2 regions of the Leifsonia sp. EB34 genome follow, and region 1 is predicted to be linked to the other one. Evidence: predicted binding sites of a transcription regulator. Region 1 holds the regulator's gene; the other holds the start of a gene.

Region 1 (4,412 bases):
TCATCGTTCTCCGACCGGAGAGCGATGCGGCGGGCCCCTTCTGCGTCCCGGGTTAAAAGCCCGGCGTATGCAGACCTGATGTGCGCGAACCCGAGGCGAAAAGACCCTGGTCGCGAATGACTTTAAGGTGAAGCAGACGGTGAGTTCCACCCCCGGAATGCGGGTGACGGCCACCGAAATCCGCGGGAACGGCGGCCCGGCGTCCCCTAACGTCTCGCGGTGACGGCGTCCCCCGCCGAAGCACCATCGAGAAACAAGGAAGACATGTCGCGTACCAAAGAAGCTCCCCGACCTGACGCTGGGCGTCGCCTCCCCTCACGACGGACCGTCGTCGCTGCGAGCGCCTGGAGCGTCCCCGCCATCGTGGCGGCGACCGCGTCACCGGCCTATGCCGCGTCCGCCGAGGGCCCGGTCACCATCCCGCCGACACTGACCGGGGTGACCGGCGGCGGCTGGTCCATCGCCACCAACTTCGGCGCCAACGGCCTGCCGACGGGCTACCCCACCGCCTCCCGGTCGACGGCCACCGCCATCCCGATCACCGTTTCGCCCGCTCGCGCCACGACGGTGACCCTGACGGTGAGCGGCGCCGGGTTCTCGCTCTTCACCGTCGCGACCAACGTGGCGTTCCTTCCGACCCAGACGGTGACGGTGACGACCTCCGAGGCCGGGGTCGCCGAGGTCTACGTCGCGATCCCGCCCTACAGCAAGGGCGACGCGGTGGCCACGATCACCGCCACCGGGAACGGCGGCAGCGCGGTGTCGACCCTGACCGCCCACACCGCCCACGTCTACGCCGTCGGCGGCCACACGCCGGAAGGCCAGACCGGCAACGGCTCCAGCCTCATCGGCGTGGCCTGGCCGACGCCGATGGCGATCGACGAGCGCCTCTCGAGCGTCCACGCCAGCATCAGCTCGTACCTCTTCATCACCGAGAGCGGGACGCTCCGCAGCGGCGGCTACAACCCGTTCGCGGAGGTCGGGACGGGCGGCACCGAGACCGCGGTGCTGAACCCGATCGAGCCGCTGAAGAAGGACGGCACGGCGTTCACGGACGCCGTGCGGGCGGTCGTCGACACCTGCGGGTCCGAGCAGGGCCTGTTCGTGGTGGAGGACTCGGCAGGCGACTGGTGGGCGACCGGCGAGCAGGTGTCCAACTACCTCGCCATCCCCGGCGACACCACAGGGACGCGGGCCCTCACCCGGTGGGAGAAGGTCGGCGGCAACCTCCCGGCGAAGCCCGCCACGCTCAGCCCCAACCGGTTCGGCGACACGCTCGTCTGGAGCCTCGTGGACGGCACGGTCTGGTTCACCGGGTCCAGCGTGAGCTTCCGGAACTACTCCAACGGGCTGCCGTCGACCGCCGTCCGCGGTGCGATGGAGCAGTTGATGATGCCCGACGGCACGCCTGTCACCGGCGTGAAGCGGGTGCACCAGAGCGAGGACCACTCGGTCATGATGCTCACCGACGACGGGCGGCTGATGTACTCGAGCACGCAGCCCGCCGCCATTACCCCGGCCGACTACACCGTCAGAGGCGACGTCCAGGAGATCGCCGGGCCGCCCGGTGACATCGTGGAGATCTGGGCGAAGCACCCGTACGACACGGACGGCGGCGCGTACTACGCCAAGACCTCGGACAACTCCCTCTGGGCGATGGGCAGCAACGGCGCCGCGCGCGGCTACCTCGGCATCGGCACGACGACCGCGACCCGGACGTGGGCGAAGGTCCTCGTCGACGACGTCAAGGAGATGGCCTGCGGCGCCCACAACCTGATCGTGCTCGACAACTCGGGCGACGTCTGGTTCGCGGGCCTGTACGAGGAGGGCAACCCGGGCCTGGGCACGGGGATCCCCGCCACCTTCCCGACGCCGGTGAAGATCACCACGCTGCCGCCGAACGCGCGGACCATCGCCAGCACTTGGTGGGACGTCCCGTACATCGCGTACTGAGCGCTCCCCCGGGCAGGGACGACGAAAGCCGGCCGGCGCCTCTCACGGCGCCGGCCGGCTTCTGGTTCGGGGCGGTCGGGAGTTACCGCTCCAGCGGCCGCCAGACGACGATCTGGTTGCTGCGCCGCACGCGCGTCCCGGCGCGCATGGAGACGACCTCCCCCTCCGATCCGGCGGCGAACACGCGGCGGCCCGGCCGGTTGAGCAGTTCGTCGGCGAGCGCCGACTCCAGCTCGCGCACCCGGTCGTTCAGCGCGTTCACGTGGTCTTCGAGCTCCAGGATGCGGCGGATGCCCTCCAGGCTGACGCCCTCCGAGCCCAGCCGCGCGATCTCCTGCAGCTTCTGGACGTCGCGCATCGAGTAGCGGCGCGACTTGCCGGCCGTCCGGCGCGGGCTGACGAGCCCGAGCCGGTCGTACTGCCGCAGCGTCTGCGGGTGCATGCCCGCGAGCTCCGCAGCGATCGAGATCACGAAGACCTGGGTGTTCTCGTCCATGAGCGGACTCAGCTCCTCGCCTTCGCCAGGATGTCATCGCGCGGGTTCTCGTCGGGAAGCTTAGAGGCGAACGCCTCCAGGGCCTCCTTGGCGTCGGCGGACAGGTGCGACGGCACCGCGATCTGCACGACGGCCAGGAGGTCGCCGGTGCCTTTCGCGGTCTGGACGCCGCGGCCCTTCACGCGCAGCACGCGGCCGCTCGGGGTGCCGGGCGCCACGCGCAGCTTGACCGGGTCGCCGCCGAGCGTCGGCACCTCGATGGTGGCGCCGAGCGCGGCCTCCACGAAGGTGACCGGCACGTTGACGCGGAGGTTGAGCCCGTCGCGTTCGAACACCGGGTGCTTGCGCACGGTCACGGTGAGGACGATGTCGCCGGCCTCGCCGCCGTCCGGGCTGGGCTGGCCCTTGCCGCGCAGCTTGATCTTCTGGCCGTCGGCGACGCCCGCAGGGATCTTGACCTTGAACGGCTTGCCGTCGCCGGCCTGCAGGCTGATGGTCTCGCCCCTGGTGGCGGTGACGAAGTCGATGGTGGTGTGGGCGGTGACGTCGTTGCCGCGGGTCGGGCCGCCGTAGCCGCGGTAGCCTCCGCTGGTGGTGCCGAACCGGCCGTTGCCGAACAGGCCGCCGAAGACGTCGTCGAAGCCGCCCTGGCCGCCCTGCTGGAATGTGTAGCGCTGTCCGCCCTGGCCGCCGCCGAACATCCCGCCGAACACGTCGTCGAACCCGCCCTGGCCGGCCGAACCGGGGGCGGTGAACCGCGCGCCGGAGCCCATCGCCCGGATCTGGTCATACTCCTTGCGCTGCTCGGGGTCGCTCAGCACCGAGTGGGCCTCGCTGATCTCCTTGAACTTGGCCTCCGCCGCCGGGTCTCCGGGGTTGGAGTCCGGGTGGTACTTGCGCGCGAGCTTGCGGTACGTCTTCTTGAGGTCCGCCTCGCTGACGTCCTTGGAGACGCCTAAGACCTTGTAGAAGTCCTTGTCGAACCAGTCCTGGCTTGCCACGGCGCCTCCTCTCCTGCCTGTGCTGTCGTGATCCGTGCTGTCGTGATCTGTGTCGAAGTCTGCATGTGTGGTGGCGCGAGGAGCGGCGGGACACGCATCCCGCCGCTCCGTGCGCTCATCGTCCCGGTCAGGCCGGGGTGGCGACGACCACCTTGGCCACCCGGACGACGGTGGAGCCCAGCCGGTAGCCGGTCTCCACCACCTCGGCGACGGTGTCGGCCGTCACGCCCGGGGTGGGCTGCTGGAAGATCGCCTCGTGGACCTGCGGGTCGAAGGGCTCGCCCTTCTCGCCGTACGGGGTGAGGCCGAGCCGCTCGACCGCGGTGCGCAGCTTGCCCGCGATGGTCGCGAACGCGCTGCCCTCCGTCAGGTCGCCGTGCTTGTCGGCGCGCTCCACGTCGTCGAGCACCGGGATGAGACCCTTGACGGCGTCCCCGATCGCGCGCTCCCGCTCGATCTCCCGGTTGGCCTCGGTGCGCTTGCGGTAGTTCGCGTACTCCGCGGTCACCCGCTGGAGGTCGGCGAGCCGCTCCGCCGCGACCTGGTCGGCCGTGGTCTGGCCGGAGAGGATGTCGAGGTCGTCGTCCGAAAGGACGCTCTCCTCCTCACCTGGACCCACGTCGACCAGTTCCTCGTGCGCGAGGTCGTGCTCTTCGCCCTGCGGCTCGCGAACCTTGCCGGTCTCGGGGTCGATCCGCCGCTTGTCGCGGATGATCGGCTCCTCGCGCTCCGGCTCGTCCGAGCCGTGCCCGTCGCGGTTCTGGTCGCTCATGGTTACTTCTTCTCCTCGTCCTCGACGACCTCGGCGTCGATGACGTCCTCATCGTCGGAGGAGGAGCCCTCGCCGCCCTGGCCCGACTCGCCGGCGTCGCCGGCCGGGGCCTCGGACGCCTGCGCGGCCGAGTAGATGGCCTGGCCGATCTTCTGCTGGCTCTCGTTCAGCTTGTCGTACGCGGTCTTCA
Region 2 (4,412 bases), 1.5 Mb from region 1:
GACCGCGTCGTCGAGGTGCTCAACGGCTCCGACCCGCACGCCCGCGAGTCCGCCGCCTGACCGCCGGAGGGTGCGGAGGGCGGTTACGACTCGATGCGCGACTTGCGGCGCCGCAGGGCGATCGCCCGCACCAGCACCGGACCGACCGAGATGACGACGATCCCGATGAGCACGTAGTCCAGGTACTTCGACACGAAGTCCGCGACGCCCGGGATGTGGCCGAGCCCGTAGCCGATCAAGGTGACCCCGGCCGCCCACACCGCGGCGCCGATCACGTTGAAGACGCTGAACACGCGGTGGCGCATCCGGCCGACGCCCGCCGCGACGGGAGCGAAGGTGCGGACGACGGGCACGAACCGCGCGACGACGACGGCGCCACTGCCGTACTTGTCGAAGAACTTCTGCGTCCGCAGGACGCTCGCGCGGCTGAACACACCGGACTCGCGCCGGTCGAACACCGCGGGGCCGGACTTCCAGCCGATCAGGTAACCGACCTCGCCGCCCGCGATCGCGGCGACGGCGACGGCGACGATCACGAGCCAGAGCGGCTGCGGGATGTGCCCGGTGAGGGTGAGCACGCCCGCGAAGAACAGCAGGGTGTCGCCGGGCAGGAAGAAGCCCAGCAGGAGGCCGGTCTCGGCGAAGACGATCGCGCAAATGCCGAGCAGCGCCCACGGGCCCGCGGCCTGGATGAGGCCCTGCGGGTCGAGCAGTCCGGTGTGGACGAGGGCGCCGGCGGCGGCCAGTGCGTGGGGGATCATGGGGTCCTTTCGTACAGCGAGATCAGCTCGCGATGGGTCGCGATCCTGGTCGTGGTCTCGTGGAAGCCGAGAGCGGTGAGGTCGGCGACGCCGTAGTCGTCGACGGCGCCGGGGGTGGAGGCGTATTCGATCAGCCAGACCCGGTGGACGCCGTCGAAGCGGCCGAGGGCGGCTGCCTGGCGCACAGTGTAGGCGCTGTCCCGCCAGGTGGTGGTCTGGGCGAACGGCAGGTGGAGAGTGACGTCGGTGGTGTCGCGGAAGCCGCCGGGGTAGGTGTGCTCGGCGAGGCGCGGGAGCTTGGAGGGTTTGGTCGACTCGTCGAACACCACGCCGTCGCCGGGGCGGGCGTGCGCGCCGATCGCGGCGGAGACCTCCGCCCAGTCGCTCTGGTTCTTCGCGTAGGGGGTCCGGTCGGCGACGTACGCCGGCACGCAGAGGGCCAGGACGAGCACTCCTGCAACGATCCCGGCCCAGCGCCGCCAACGGAGGATGTCGTCCACGCCGCACGCGATCAGGAGTGCCGCCGCCGGGGCGCAGAACGACACGTAGCGGGCGGTGAAGTCGGGCACGAACGACTGCACGGCGATCAGGATGACGGGCGGGATCACGAGCCAGGGCAGAGCGACGCCGACGAGGGACGGGAGGCTCGACTCCGGGAGGGCGAGGAAGCGCTCCCCGCGGGCACGCGCACGGAGCACCCGCTGCCGGATCGCGACCGCCACGGCTAGGACGATGAGCGCCCAGGCCGCGATCCCGAGCGGCCACGAGTCGCCGAACCACAGTCCGCTGAACAGAGTCTCCGGCGCGAGCTGTTGCACGGCGCCGAGGTAGGAGATCTGGTGGTGCTGGCCGATCGCGACGACGAGCAGGGGTGCGACGGCGAGCACCGCCCCTCCGACCGCGAACAGCAGGCCGCGCACGGTGCGCCGCGGCGGCCGGCACACGGCGACGATCGCCCCGTGGACCAGGACGAACAGGATCGTGTAGAGGAAGACGTACGTCCCGAGCGCGAGCAGCGCGCCGTAGCCGACGAACCACGCGGCCCGCGGGCGCTCGCGGTCGAGCGCGGCGACGAGCAGCACGGTCAGCCACGCGACGATCGCCGCCGAGAACGCGAACGAGCGCGCCTCCTCGCCCATGTAGGTGACGCGGGGGAGGATCGCGCAGACCAGCCCGGCGATCACGGCCGTGCGGGCGTTGCGCAGGCGCGCAGCGAGCAGGACGACCGCCGCGGTGGCGAGCCCGACCACGATCGCGCTCGGCAGCCGGACGGCGAACGGGGAGAACCCGAACAGGTCGCCCCAGAAGTGCAGGCCGAGATAGTAGGTTCCGTGCACGGCGTCGAGGTGGCCGAGCATCCGGAACAGGGTCGGCAGCGGGCGCTCCGCCGACATGATGCTGGTGGCCTCGTCGCCCCACAGCGACGGGATGCCGGAGCCGATGGCGGCGAGCGCGGTCGCGAGCACGCCGAACAGCGCGGCGAGCGCCGCGGGGCGGGTGAACGACGCGGCCCGGTCCGTTGGGGCCGGCCGCAGCATCGTGACAGACAGGTCGGCACCGCCCTTTCGAATCAGCGTCCGTTTCCAGTCAATCCCAGTCCTCCCCAGAAAAGTCCAAGACGGTGGTGAACGGTCCTGGAATAATCCCTCCCCCCGAACGTTGAACTTGAGTGCAACCAACTCAACTTTCAGAAACAGGAGATCAGGTGCCTGAGAACTTCACCCCCGAGAGCGGCAGCGAGAACTCGTTCGACGAGTTCCTCTCGCGCTACCTCGCGGGCGAGCGCGCCCGCGCCGCGCGCTCCATCGACATCAGCCGGTTCCTCAGCCGGCGTACGCAGGAACTCCTCGCCGAGGCGGGCCGTTACGCCCTCGAGCACGGCCACCGCGAGCTGGACGCCCTGCACATCCTCCGCGTGATGGCCGGGCAGGAGCCCGCGTCCGACGCCATGCGCCGCATCGGCGTCGACCCGTCCGCGGTCGCCGCCGCCGCCGAGCAGCGCCTCCCCGCCTCCGGCGAGCCCATCGACGCCGACGGCGCCTCGATCACGGCGTCCGCCCAGCGCGTGCTGTTCCACGCGTACCAGGTGGCTCGTGCCTCCGGCGCGACCTACATCGACCCCGAGCACCTCTTCTTCGCGCTCGTGATCGGCCAGGACGCCCCCGCCGGCCAGGTCCTCCAGGCCGCCGGCGTCACCCCCGACTCCCTGACCAACGCCATGCGGCAGTCCGCCACGGTCGGCGCGGGAGGCCAGGACGACCAGGACACCGCTGGGACCGCAGGCGACTCCGCGACCCCGATGCTCGACCAGTTCGGCACCGACCTGACCGCGCTCGCGCGCGACGGCAAGCTGGACCCGGTGATCGGCCGGCTCGACGAGATCGAGCAGACCGTCGAGATCCTCTCCCGCCGGACCAAGAACAACCCCGTCCTGGTCGGCGAGGCCGGCGTCGGCAAGACCGCGATCGTCGAGGGCCTGGCCCGCGCGATCGTCGCGGGCGACGTCCCCGAGCAGCTGCGCGACAAGAAGGTCGTCGCGCTCGACCTCGCCGGAATGGTCGCCGGCACCCGGTACCGCGGCGACTTCGAGGAGCGGCTCACCAAGCTCATGGACGAGATCAGTGCAGGCAAGGACGAGCTGATCGTGTTCGTGGACGAGCTGCACACCGTGGTCGGCGCCGGAGGGTCCGGCGAGTCCGGCGGCATGGACGCCGGCAACATCCTCAAGCCCCGGCTGTCGCGCGGCGACCTCCACCTGGTGGGGGCCACCACGCTCAAGGAGTACCGCCGCATCGAGAAGGACCCGGCGCTGGAGCGTCGTTTCCAGCCGGTGATGGTGGGCGAGCCGAGCGTGGAGGACGCCGTGCTCATCCTCGACGGCCTGCGCGGCGCGTACGAGGAGCACCACGCGGTCACGTACACCGCCGAGGCGATCCGTGCCGCCGTCGAGCTGTCGAACCGCTACATCTCCGACCGGTTCCTGCCGGACAAGGCGATCGACCTGATCGACCAGGCGGGCGCCCGGCTTCGGCTGTCGCTCGGCAAGCGTGTCGACGCGTCCGAGCTGATGCAGCGCCTGGCGACTCTGGAGTCCGAGAAGAACTCCGCCGTCGCCGCCGAGCACTACGAGGAGGCGTCCCGTCTGCGCGACGAGATCGAGGCCGTGCAGCGCGGCATCGACGAGCTCGGGAAGACCCCGCGCCACGCCGCCGAGGCGGTCGTGGACGAGGCCGAGATCGCGGCCATCGTGTCCCGCGCCACCGGCATCCCGGTGTCCCGCATCGGCGACGCCGACCGCGAGCGCCTCGCCGCGCTGGAGTCGGAGCTGCACGCGCGCGTCATCGGCCAGGACGACGCGGTGACCGCGGTCGCCAAGGCGGTCCGCCGCAGCCGCACCGGCCTCGGCGACGAGCGCCGTCCGGTGGGTTCGTTCCTGTTCCTCGGCCCGACCGGCGTGGGCAAGACCGAGCTGGCCAAGTCGCTGGCGGAGTCGCTGTTCGGCGACGACAAGGCGATGATCCGGTTCGACATGAGCGAGTTCGGCGAGCGCCACACCGTCGCCCGCCTGGTCGGCGCCCCTCCCGGGTACGTCGGCTACGACGAGGCCGGCCAGCTCACCGAGCGCGTGCGCCGCAACCCGTACTCGGTGGT

What was found. Region 1 encodes HspR, which represses chaperone genes until heat shock. Its sites were predicted from a motif close to AAGTTGAGTCNNNNNGACTCAACTT; they were not measured.
Region 2: a site for HspR is predicted at 2,424-2,448, ahead of ABIA36_RS01870 (ATP-dependent Clp protease ATP-binding subunit). Genes of this name have one in related genera too.

What each region holds. Positions count from the first base shown of each region.
Region 1 covers NZ_JBGCCV010000001.1:1,866,005-1,870,416, reverse strand. Annotated here, with positions in the region: gene ABIA36_RS09185 (hypothetical protein) at 265-1,953, shown strand; gene ABIA36_RS09180 (heat shock protein transcriptional repressor HspR) at 2,036-2,449, opposite strand; gene ABIA36_RS09175 (DnaJ C-terminal domain-containing protein) at 2,458-3,450, opposite strand; gene ABIA36_RS09170 (nucleotide exchange factor GrpE) at 3,578-4,222, opposite strand; gene dnaK (molecular chaperone DnaK) at 4,225-4,412, opposite strand, start outside.
Region 2 covers NZ_JBGCCV010000001.1:376,478-380,889, reverse strand. Annotated here, with positions in the region: gene ABIA36_RS01885 (SDR family oxidoreductase) at 1-60, shown strand, start outside; gene ABIA36_RS01880 (DedA family protein) at 84-761, opposite strand; gene ABIA36_RS01875 (glycosyltransferase family 39 protein) at 758-2,299, opposite strand; gene ABIA36_RS01870 (ATP-dependent Clp protease ATP-binding subunit) at 2,467-4,412, shown strand, end outside.